3 regions of the Agrobacterium sp. NPDC058088 genome follow, and region 3 is predicted to be linked to each of the others. Evidence: predicted binding sites of a transcription regulator. Region 3 holds the regulator's gene; each other region holds the start of a gene.
The links. Region 3 encodes PhoB, which activates phosphate uptake and scavenging genes when phosphate is short. Its sites were predicted from a motif close to TGTCATNNANCTGTCAT; they were not measured.
Positions count from the first base shown of each region.

Region 1: ACFVTJ_RS22845 (alkaline phosphatase) is a predicted target of PhoB. The motif match lies at 2,161-2,177, and genes of this name have one in related genera.
Region 2: ACFVTJ_RS18110 (DUF47 family protein) is a predicted target of PhoB. The motif match lies at 1,715-1,731, and genes of this name have one in related genera.

Region 1 covers NZ_JBHVSU010000012.1:70,442-73,705, forward strand. The annotation lists gene ACFVTJ_RS22840 (hypothetical protein) at 1-238, opposite strand, end outside; gene ACFVTJ_RS22845 (alkaline phosphatase) at 354-2,108, opposite strand; gene ACFVTJ_RS22850 (TetR/AcrR family transcriptional regulator) at 2,241-2,834, opposite strand; gene ACFVTJ_RS22855 (MFS transporter) at 2,956-3,264, shown strand, end outside.
Region 2 covers NZ_JBHVSU010000007.1:37,570-40,833, forward strand. The annotation lists gene ACFVTJ_RS18105 (anion permease) at 22-1,026, opposite strand; gene ACFVTJ_RS18110 (DUF47 family protein) at 1,026-1,670, opposite strand; gene ACFVTJ_RS18115 (NUDIX hydrolase) at 1,784-2,326, shown strand; partial or broken gene ACFVTJ_RS18120 (efflux RND transporter permease subunit) at 2,347-2,734, opposite strand; gene ACFVTJ_RS18125 (DUF535 family protein) at 3,154-3,264, shown strand, end outside.
Region 3 covers NZ_JBHVSU010000002.1:10,558-13,821, forward strand. The annotation lists gene pstB (phosphate ABC transporter ATP-binding protein PstB) at 1-328, shown strand, start outside; gene phoU (phosphate signaling complex protein PhoU) at 425-1,150, shown strand; gene phoB (phosphate regulon transcriptional regulator PhoB) at 1,181-1,864, shown strand; gene ACFVTJ_RS05345 (GcrA family cell cycle regulator) at 2,154-2,687, opposite strand; gene ACFVTJ_RS05350 (aspartate aminotransferase family protein) at 3,120-3,264, shown strand, end outside.

The sequences.
Region 1 (3,264 bases), on a different contig from region 3:
ACTGCGCTTCGGCCTTCAGCGGCGGCGCCATGAAACCGCGCATGGCGATTTCCCTGCCGTTCAGCTGCTTGACCTTTTCGGAGAATTCCAGCCCGAGGACGCCGACCTTGCCATAGAGTTCGTCAAAGGTAAGATCGCTTGTCGCCTGCGCGCGCGTACCGGCGGCCAGCAGGGGCAGACCGGCGATAAAACCCAATGTCTGGCGGCGGTTGAACCGCGTCTGCTCAGGCTTGCCCATGACCATCTCCTGTTTGGAAGGTTTTTCATCGCCAGCCGTCTTTGACAGGCAATGCAATACCGGAAGTGACGGCAAGGGCACGCCATTGTGGGCGCCCCCTTGCCGGGTTCATAGCTTAGTTGGTCTGTTTCGTACCAAGTGCGAAAGCTTCAGCGAGCCCTTTGTAAACATCGCTCTGTTCCATGTAGCCGCGGAAACCGTCTGCACCGGGGCCTTCGGCCTGTAGCACGACGTCGTCAACGGCATGGACACCACTCTCCGCGCTCTTCGGAAGGATGCCCGTAATGAGCACGGCGCCGGGAACATCCTTGTACTGCTCGTTGGCGATATATTCCTTCTTTTCGTTCTGCACGGCTGGCGTGAACGGGCCATCGAGCTTCGGACGGAAGGTTTCGTAGTGATCAGGACCGTTATTGGCGTTCAGGAACAGGCGACGCGAAACGTCGATGTTATCAGGATAACCATCGCCGTTCTTGTCTTCGTAGTTCGGGAAACCGGCTTCGGCATAGGTGCCGACCTTTTCACGCATATCGGTGCCAGGCTTGTTGTCATCAACGGTGCCGATGATGGAAACGCCATGCGTGTGGTCGCCGGTGACGATGATCAGCGTATCCGGGTTCTTCGCCGCAAATTCGCGGGCGATGCCGACGGTCTTGTCAAATTCGATCGTATCGACCACGGCGCGATCCCAGTCGAGCGGGTGGGACATCTTGTCGACATTGGCCGCTTCAACCATCAGGAAGAAACCGTCCGGGTTCTTCGAGAGATTGTCGAGCGCGACCTTGGTCATTTCAACGAGACCCGGCTGGTCCGGGAACTTGGCCGTGGTGCCCTTTTTCAGGAAATCGCGGTCAAGCGTTGTATCCATGTTGCCGGTGTGGAACAGGCCGAGGATCTTGCCGGTATTGGTGCCCGACGCCGCTGCGAGTTCCGCCTTGCTGGTCGCCAGCGTGTAGCCGGCTTCCTTGAACATGGCGATATAATCCTTGTCGTCCTTGCGCTTGGACCCCGCCGTGGCCTGCGGCAGGAAATAGGCGGAACCGCCGCCGAGAAGAACATCCGGCTTCACGTCGAACAGCATGCCGTTGATCTCGGCCTTGTCGCCACGCTTGCGGGTGTGGGCAACGACGGCAGCCGGCGTCGCATCCTGCACTTCGGCGGTGGTGATGATGCCGATCGATTTCCTGGTCTGACGACGCAGCGCTTCTGCCAGCGTTTCAACCTTCGGATCGTCGAGCGAGGCGGGGGTGCGGTCGGCGTAAACACCGATTGCGTTCACGGCGGTCTTGTGACCGGTCATGTAGGCGGACATGATGTTGGCGCTGTCGGTGGCGACGGCGTCGGTGGCGGAGGTGCCGACGAAGGCGACCGGCGGCACGTCGTCCATGTTGAGACGGCCATTGGCCTTGCCCTCTGTCATGCCTTTGGACATGATGCGGGCGGCGGTGCGATGGGCGACCGAAAGGCCGTCGGCAATCAGGAAGATCACGTTCTTGGCTTTCGCCTGGGCAGGCGTGCCATAAACGGTCCAGGTGACGTTCTTGGTTTCGGCGCCGGCTGAGACTTCAACCTTGTAGTCACCGGCATTGGCAAGCGTAACGCCGCGCAGGATGACGGCCGAACCGAACACCTTGTCCTTACCCTTTTCCTCGGCGACGAATTCCGCGTCCTTGCCGAGGGCTGCCTTGTAATCCTGACCATTAACGGTGATCTTGACGTCTTCCGGCTTCACGACGGAAGCGAACTCGACTTTGAAATCAAACGGCGAACCGGTCAGGATCGTGGCACGATCCAGCGGATAAACCTCGGCAGCCTGGACGGCGGCGGCAAGAATGGTCGAAGCGACCAGAGTGGCAACAATTTTGCGCATAATCCCCTCTCTCGAGATATGTGAAAACTACAACCTCTCCTAGACCCGCCATATGACAGTCGCATGACTTGCAGATGGTCGTATCGGACATATCGGGCGTGACGGAGCACGGGGATTTCGCCCTGCACAGGGTCAGTTTTTCCTGATCCGCAATCCCTCCAGAAACGACCGGAAACTGTCGACCGCCCGTTTCGAAGTCGTTTCGGGGTCGTCGGAATTGGCGATCCATTGGGCGGCGCTACTGCTTGCCGCATTGATAAAGCGGGCGCATGCCTCCGGATCGATGTCGCCGATGGTGCCCTCCTCCTTCAGAGCGCTGAGGCTGCGCGCAACGGCCGAGATACAGCCATTGGCATTTGGCCAGCGCGACGGATCGCCGAGCACCGCCGGCCCATCGCGAAACATGATCCGCTGGATTTCCGGTTCGAGAGCCATGCGCACATAACCGAGATTCTCCTCGACAAAGCCCTCCCATCGGGAATTGGCCTTAGAGGAGATATCGCAGAGCCTTTTTGTCATCTCGGCATCGATTTCAGCCACGACCGCCGACAGCAGGCCTTTTTTGTCGCCAAAATGATGGTAGAGCGCGCCGCGGGTGAGACCGGCTTCGGCGGTGAAGTCATCCATCGACGCTTCCGCATAACCGATGCTGCCAAAGGCCTTGCGGCCGGCAGCCAGAAGCTTAGTCCGCGTCTCGGCAATCATTTCGCTGCGAGGTTTGCGCATTTTTTCTCCATTCTCCACATACGAGGCGTATATTAGTTGACATACGCACCGTATGCAATTGTCTCATTTACATACGCCACGTATGTATGTGGTGGACACCCTTTGAACAAGGTGCATCCCAATGGCTAATCCATACAGAGAAATTTTCCGCGCTCCAGGGGCAAAAGGCTTTTCCGTCGCCGGTTTCTTCGCCCGCCTTCCCATCGCCATGGCCCCGATCGGTATCGTCGCCATGCTTTCGCAGACCCATGGGGAGTATTGGCTGGCTGGCGCCGTTTCGGCCACCTTCGCCTTGACCAATGCCGCCGCAGCACCACAAATCTCCCGGCTGGTGGATCGCAAGGGGCAAAGCCGCGTCCTCATCCCCGCCACCATCGTCTCGGTCATCGCCTTTGCGGCGCTGATCATCGCAACAAGCCAGAGATGGCCG
Region 2 (3,264 bases), on a different contig from region 3:
GAGAGTGGCAATCGGTAATTATCAGCCGAACAGCGACGTTAGGCCGTAAACGGCAGCGGAGATGAGTGCTGCGGCCGGCATGGTCACGATCCAGGCGATGACGATATTGCCGGCAAGGCCCCAGCGCACCGCCGAGACGCGGCGAGCGGCACCCACGCCCACGATGGCGCCGGTGATCGTGTGGGTGGTGGAGACAGGAATGCCGAGCCATGTGGCGCCAAACAGCGTCAGCGCGCCGCCGGTTTCGGCGCAGAAACCCTGCATCGGGTTCAACCGGGTGATTTTCGACCCCATGGTGTGCACGATGCGCCAGCCGCCGAACAGTGTGCCGAGCGCCATGGCCGACTGGCAGGAAATCACCACCCAGAAGGGCACATAGAAGCTTTCGCCGAGATGCCCCTGGCTGAAAAGCAGGACGGCGATGATGCCCATGGTCTTCTGCGCGTCATTGCCGCCGTGGCCGAGCGAATAAAGCGAGGCGGAAATGAACTGCATGATGCGGAAGGTACGGTCGACCGCAAAGGGCGTCTGCCGCACGAACAGCCATGACACGGCAAGCACGAGAACGAGCGCGAGGAAAAAGCCGATGGCCGGCGACATGAAGATCGCGCCGACGGTCTTCAGCAGGCCGGACCAGACGATGGAATTAAAGCCCACCTTCGCAAATCCCGCACCGACAAGACCGCCGATCAGCGCATGCGACGAACTGGAGGGAATGCCGAAAATCCAGGTGACGATGTTCCAGACGATCGCCCCGATCAGCGCTGAAAAGATGACCTGCGGCGAAACGATTGCGGGGTCGATGATGCCGGTGCCGAGCGTTTCGGCCACATGCAGGCCGAAGAACAGGAAGGCGATGAAATTGAAGAAGGCTGCCCAGGCGACCGCATATTGCGGCCGCAGCACACGGGTGGAAACGATGGTGGCGATGGAATTGGCGGCGTCGTGCAAACCATTCAGGAAATCAAAGAACAGCGCGATGGCGATAAGGCCGACAAGCAGCGGCAGGGCAAGTGCGACATCCATCAGACGTTCTCGATCACGATGCCGCTAATCTCATTGGCCACATCCTCGAAGCGGTCGACGACCTTTTCGAGTTCGCCGTAGATTTCGCTGCCGGTCATATAAGCCATGGCATTGCCGGTTGCACCGTGGCGGCGGAAGAGGTCTTTCAGACCCTGATCGTGGAGATCGTCGGAGCGGCCTTCGACGCGGGTCACCTCTTCGGCGATGGCGGAGAGGCGCTGCGCATTCGTGCCCACCTTGTTGAGAAGCGGAATTGCTTCTGCAATCAGACCCGCGGCGCGGACGATCTCGTGACCCATTTCCTTCATCAGCGGATCGAACTCGCTCTGTTCGAACAGGCGGATGGTCTTGACCGTCTTGTGCATCATGTCGATGGCGTCATCCATGGACTGGATGAGGTCCTTGATATCGCCACGATCAAAGGGCGTGATAAAGCTGCGTCTGACCGCAAGCAGAACGTCGCGGGTGATATCGTCCGCCTGGTGTTCCAGCGCGACGATGAGATCGCAGTTCTTCTCGACGTCGACGCCGCTCAAAAGTTGGTCAAGGGCCGCAGCCGCTTTGATGACGGTTTCGGAATGTTTGCTGAACATGTCGAAGAAACGGTCCTCGCGCGGCATCAGCTTGCGAAAAATACTCATCATGCGAATTGGCCCTCAATGGCGCTATATTAGTTGTTGGGGGTGATTGTCATAAAACTGTCATAAATGCACGCGGGGCATTGATGCAACCCGGAAAATCGGCACTATCAACGGATATGAAACCCGCCAAGAAACGCCGGAAGACCCGCCCGGCCCGTCAGCTTACATTGCTCCAGCAGCTGGCTGCTGTTCCGGAAAAGCTCTTCACCGGCGCTTTCCGGCAGCAATATGCTGCGCTCTGCTTCCGTTATGCCGGCAATGGCGGGACTATAGAAATCCTGCTCGTCACCTCCCGGACCAGCGGACGCTGGATCATTCCGCGTGGTTGGCCGATGAAACGCAAGAAGCCGCATCAGGCGGCGGCGATCGAGGCATGGGAGGAGGCAGGCGTGCGCGGCCGGGTGAGAAAGGACGCTATCGGCCGCTATACCTATCTCAAAATGCTCGACAATGGCGACGTCGTGCCCTGCATGGTCGACGTATTCCAGATCGAGGTGACCGAGGCTGATGCGAGTTTCAAGGAAAGCGGAGAACGCCTCTTAGAATGGGTGCGCCCCGACGAGGCGGCAAGGCGCGTTCGCGATATCGAGCTGAAATCGCTTTTGGTTGATTTTCGCCCGAAGGGAAAGAAGAAGCGCCAGGACAGCGAAAAAACCTGAGCGCCAGGCCGACGACCGGCTTAGACCGGTGATGGCGTTCGATTTTCCGCTCCTGTTTCGGCTTGCTTGTCCGGCGCCTTCGGCAGCTGGCGCGCGAAACGCCTGATGATGCTGTGGATATAGGACAGGTGCGCGGGCACCACGATCAGGGTCAGCAGCGTGCAGCTGATGAGGCCGCCAACCAGGGTTATGCGCCATTGGCGCACGCTGGGCGCCGCCTCCGCCACCGGCGAGACCGAGCGGGATCATGCCGAAGATCATTGCAAGCGTCGTCATGATGATCGGGCGGAAACGGATGACGCCGGCATTCGCCAGCGCCTCATTCAGAGTAAAGCCGCGCCGCCGCTCGCTATTGGCGAAATCCACCAGCAAAATGCCGTTCTTGGTTACGAGGCCCATCCGCATGATGCAGACTGAGCGTATTGAGGCGCTTCCTCACAGCGCTCACCACCTGCACCATATTGGCGTCTTGAACCTTGACGATGTCGATCATCAGCGCCGCATGGACATTATAAATGGCGCGGTTTTCGGTACCGGCCGCACCGACGAATGGCGAGCAAGCTGCCGGCAGGGATGCACAGTGGGTGCCCTTCCGGGCCGGGCACGCCCTTTCAGCATTATTGCGTTGGATTCCTGATCGAGAGAGGCGGCTTTTTATCTCGAGACATTTGGCTTCACAGTCATGTCAGCTTTAACGAGCCTAATCAGCCGTCGCGTCGAAAATCCGGATTCGAAATTGATCGCTATTACCGAGATATCCTTCCCTTCTTCCAGCTCCTCTCTCTATTTTCTCAGGTTTCAAAATGTGGCGCACTGAAACGTCTGCGTTGAGCCTTGACCATGATCTTCGTGAGGTCGATCCGGTGTCCGTTCGCCCGGACACCATCCCTGCGGGGCATGAGGCTGAAATATCTTTCATGCCACTTGTGGCAAGGCTT
Region 3 (3,264 bases):
ATCCGGCACGGGTCTTTCCGGTGGCCAGCAGCAGCGCTTGTGCATTGCCCGCGCCGTTGCCGTCAGCCCGGAAGTTATTCTGATGGACGAGCCCTGCTCGGCGCTCGACCCGATCGCGACTGCAAAGGTCGAGGAACTGATCCACGAGCTGCGTACCAACTACACGATCGTTATCGTCACGCACTCCATGCAGCAGGCGGCGCGTGTTTCCCAGCGCACGGCTATGTTCCACCTTGGTCACCTTGTCGAAGAAAACGAAACCGACAAGATGTTCACCAATCCGGACGACCAGCGCACGCAGGACTACATCATGGGCCGCTTCGGCTGATCCCGGCCGGCGTTTTATCGAAACCGAACAAGACTGGTGCCTCTGCCGTGCCCGCTTCGGGGTACGTGCATGCAGGCCAAGCCGGAGGACTAGACCATGACACAGACAACGACCCATTCGCATATTCTGTCGGCCTATGACGACGAACTGAAATTCCTCACGCGTCGTATCGCCGAAATGGGCGGTCTCGCGGAACAGATGTGTGCCGACGCCGTGCGTGCGCTCGTCAACTCCGACGCCGCACTCGCCCAGAAGGTCATTTCCGACGACGCGATCCTCGACCATTCCGAGCGCGAGATCGGCGACAAGGCCATCGTCACCATCGCCAGGCGCCAGCCGATGGCGGCAGACCTTCGCGAGATCATCGGCACGCTGCGTATTGCAGCGGACCTCGAACGTGTTGGCGACCTCGGTAAGAACACTGCCAAGCGTGTCATCGCGGTTGCCGGAACGGGCGTGCCGCGCAAGCTCGCCCGCGGCATAGAGCACCTGTCGGAGTTGGCGCTGGTACAGCTCAAGGAAGTCCTCGACGTCTATTCGACACGTTCGGCGGAGAAGGCCAATGCCATCCGCGAGCGCGACGAGGAAATCGACGCCATGTATACGTCGCTCTTCCGTGAGCTTCTGACCTACATGATGGAAGATCCGCGCAACATCACCACCTGCACGCATCTTCTGTTCTGCGCCAAGAACATCGAGCGTATCGGCGACCACGCCACCAATATCGCCGAGACGATCTATTACATGACCACCGGCAGCCAGCCGGAAGGCGAACGTCCGAAGGACGACAGTTCCAACACGCTCGGTTCGGTTACCGAGTAACAGACAAGCAGCGGCTTGCGGAGTTAGTATATGGTGCCCAAGATTGCAGTTGTGGAAGATGAGGAAGCTCTGAGCGTCCTGCTTCGTTACAATCTCGAGGCTGAGGGATACGACGTCGACACGATACCCCGTGGCGATGAGGCGGAAATCAGGCTGCAGGAGCGTATTCCGGATCTTCTCATCCTGGACTGGATGCTGCCTGGCGTTTCCGGCATCGAGTTGTGCCGGCGGCTCCGAATGCGGCCGGAAACCGAACGTCTGCCCATCATCATGCTGACGGCGCGTGGCGAAGAGAGCGAGCGCGTTCGTGGCCTTGCCACCGGCGCCGACGATTATGTCGTCAAGCCGTTCTCGACGCCGGAACTCATGGCCCGCGTCAAGGCCATGCTGCGCCGGGCGCGCCCCGAGGTTCTGTCTTCGGTGCTGAAATGTGGCGATATAGAACTGGATCGCGAGACCCATCGCGTTCACCGCAAAAGCCGCGAAGTGCGTCTCGGCCCGACGGAATTCCGCCTGCTGGAGTTCCTGATGACTTCTCCGGGCCGGGTGTTCTCCCGCTCGCAGTTGCTGGATGGCGTCTGGGGCCATGATATCTACGTCGATGAGCGTACCGTCGACGTGCATGTCGGACGCCTGCGTAAGGCGCTCAATTTTTCCCATATGCAGGACGTCATCCGCACCGTGCGCGGTGCCGGATATTCGATGGAAGCCTGATCGGAACCGAACTGACGGTTCCCCTCAGCATGACGTTCCGCCAAAATGAAAAGGCCCGAAACCGGGATGGTGTCGGGCTTTTTCATTTTGAACCTTCCGCAAGCACGATACTTTCATCTGCTTGACGAGCGGTTGAGAGCCCACCGAAATCCGGATTGAAGGGCGAAACCCGACGACGATGAATAGGCCTTGGTGTTCTGCTATAGCCGTCCGGGAAGCGTCGTACGTGTCACAAAAAAACGGGCCCGAAGGCCCGTAGTTTTTGAGTGTCAAATGCGTGCCGCAACACTCAAGCCTTACGGCGCTCGCTGACCGGCTGGTAGGCGAGCTTCGCATGGAACTTGCAATAGGGCGAAGATTCCAGCGCTTCACAACCGCAGAAATGGAAATCGTCTTTCAAGGGATCGCCAACCGGCCACTTGCAGGTGCGCTCGGTGAGTTCCGTCAGCGTCAGGCGACGGGAAATCGGGGTGACAACGTTTCTGGACGGAACGTAATCGAGGACTTCCGCAGTCTCGATGCCGATATCTTCCTGAAGAGCCGTTGCTGCGTTAGAACGCGTCAGAACCCGAGCAGGCGCGGTGCCGACGCGGCCCACGAAATTCGTCGCGCGTGGAGCGGGGGCCGCGGCACGCTTGGGAGCGGAACGCGCCGAAGTGACCGGACCGCCAGCCTTGACGCGTCCCGGCAGGTTAAGACGGTGGACCTTGCCGATGACGGCATTGCGGCTGACACCGCCCAGCTGTGCTGCTATCTGGCTGGCGCTAAGCCCTTCGGACCACAATTTCTTGAGTTTCTCGACCCGTTCGTCTGTCCAGTTCATGCCGCTTCTCCGCTTTTCGCGTGTATTTTCGGCAGAATCCCTCTCCGTCTCGCGGGATGTGCCGCGAGTGTGGTTTCTGCCTGATTTTTGGTGACTAGTTCCGCCGCAATGCAGTCTAGTAATTAGCGATTAACCTAGTGCCACGCAGACTCCGTGGCAAGAGTCACGGGAATCATCTCGAATCGATTTTCCGGTTTTCCCCAACTTGCTGGCGAGTAGAGTCAGAAAGGCAACACCTGGGGTCTGCCGAGCCGCCACCTACTAGGGCTTGATAAGCCTAGGAAATACGGACTTTTGTTGACATCGGCAGGCGAAGTGACAATAGTGCCCGTGCCGCCGCGAGGCGGCATTTTTGATTTTCAGGCGAGGGATAACCTCACTAGCCTATTGACAACCGTCTGACAGCGCATTTGCGCAAGGAGTGATACAGCCATGGCCGAAGCCGCCGCGCCATTGTTCGATACGTTTTCAAGAGCCCCCCTGCGCTTTGAGCGAGGCGAGGGCGTCTGGCTGTTCACGGAAAGCGGCGAGCGATATCTGGATTTTGCGGCCGGCGTTGCCGTCAATTCGCTGGGCC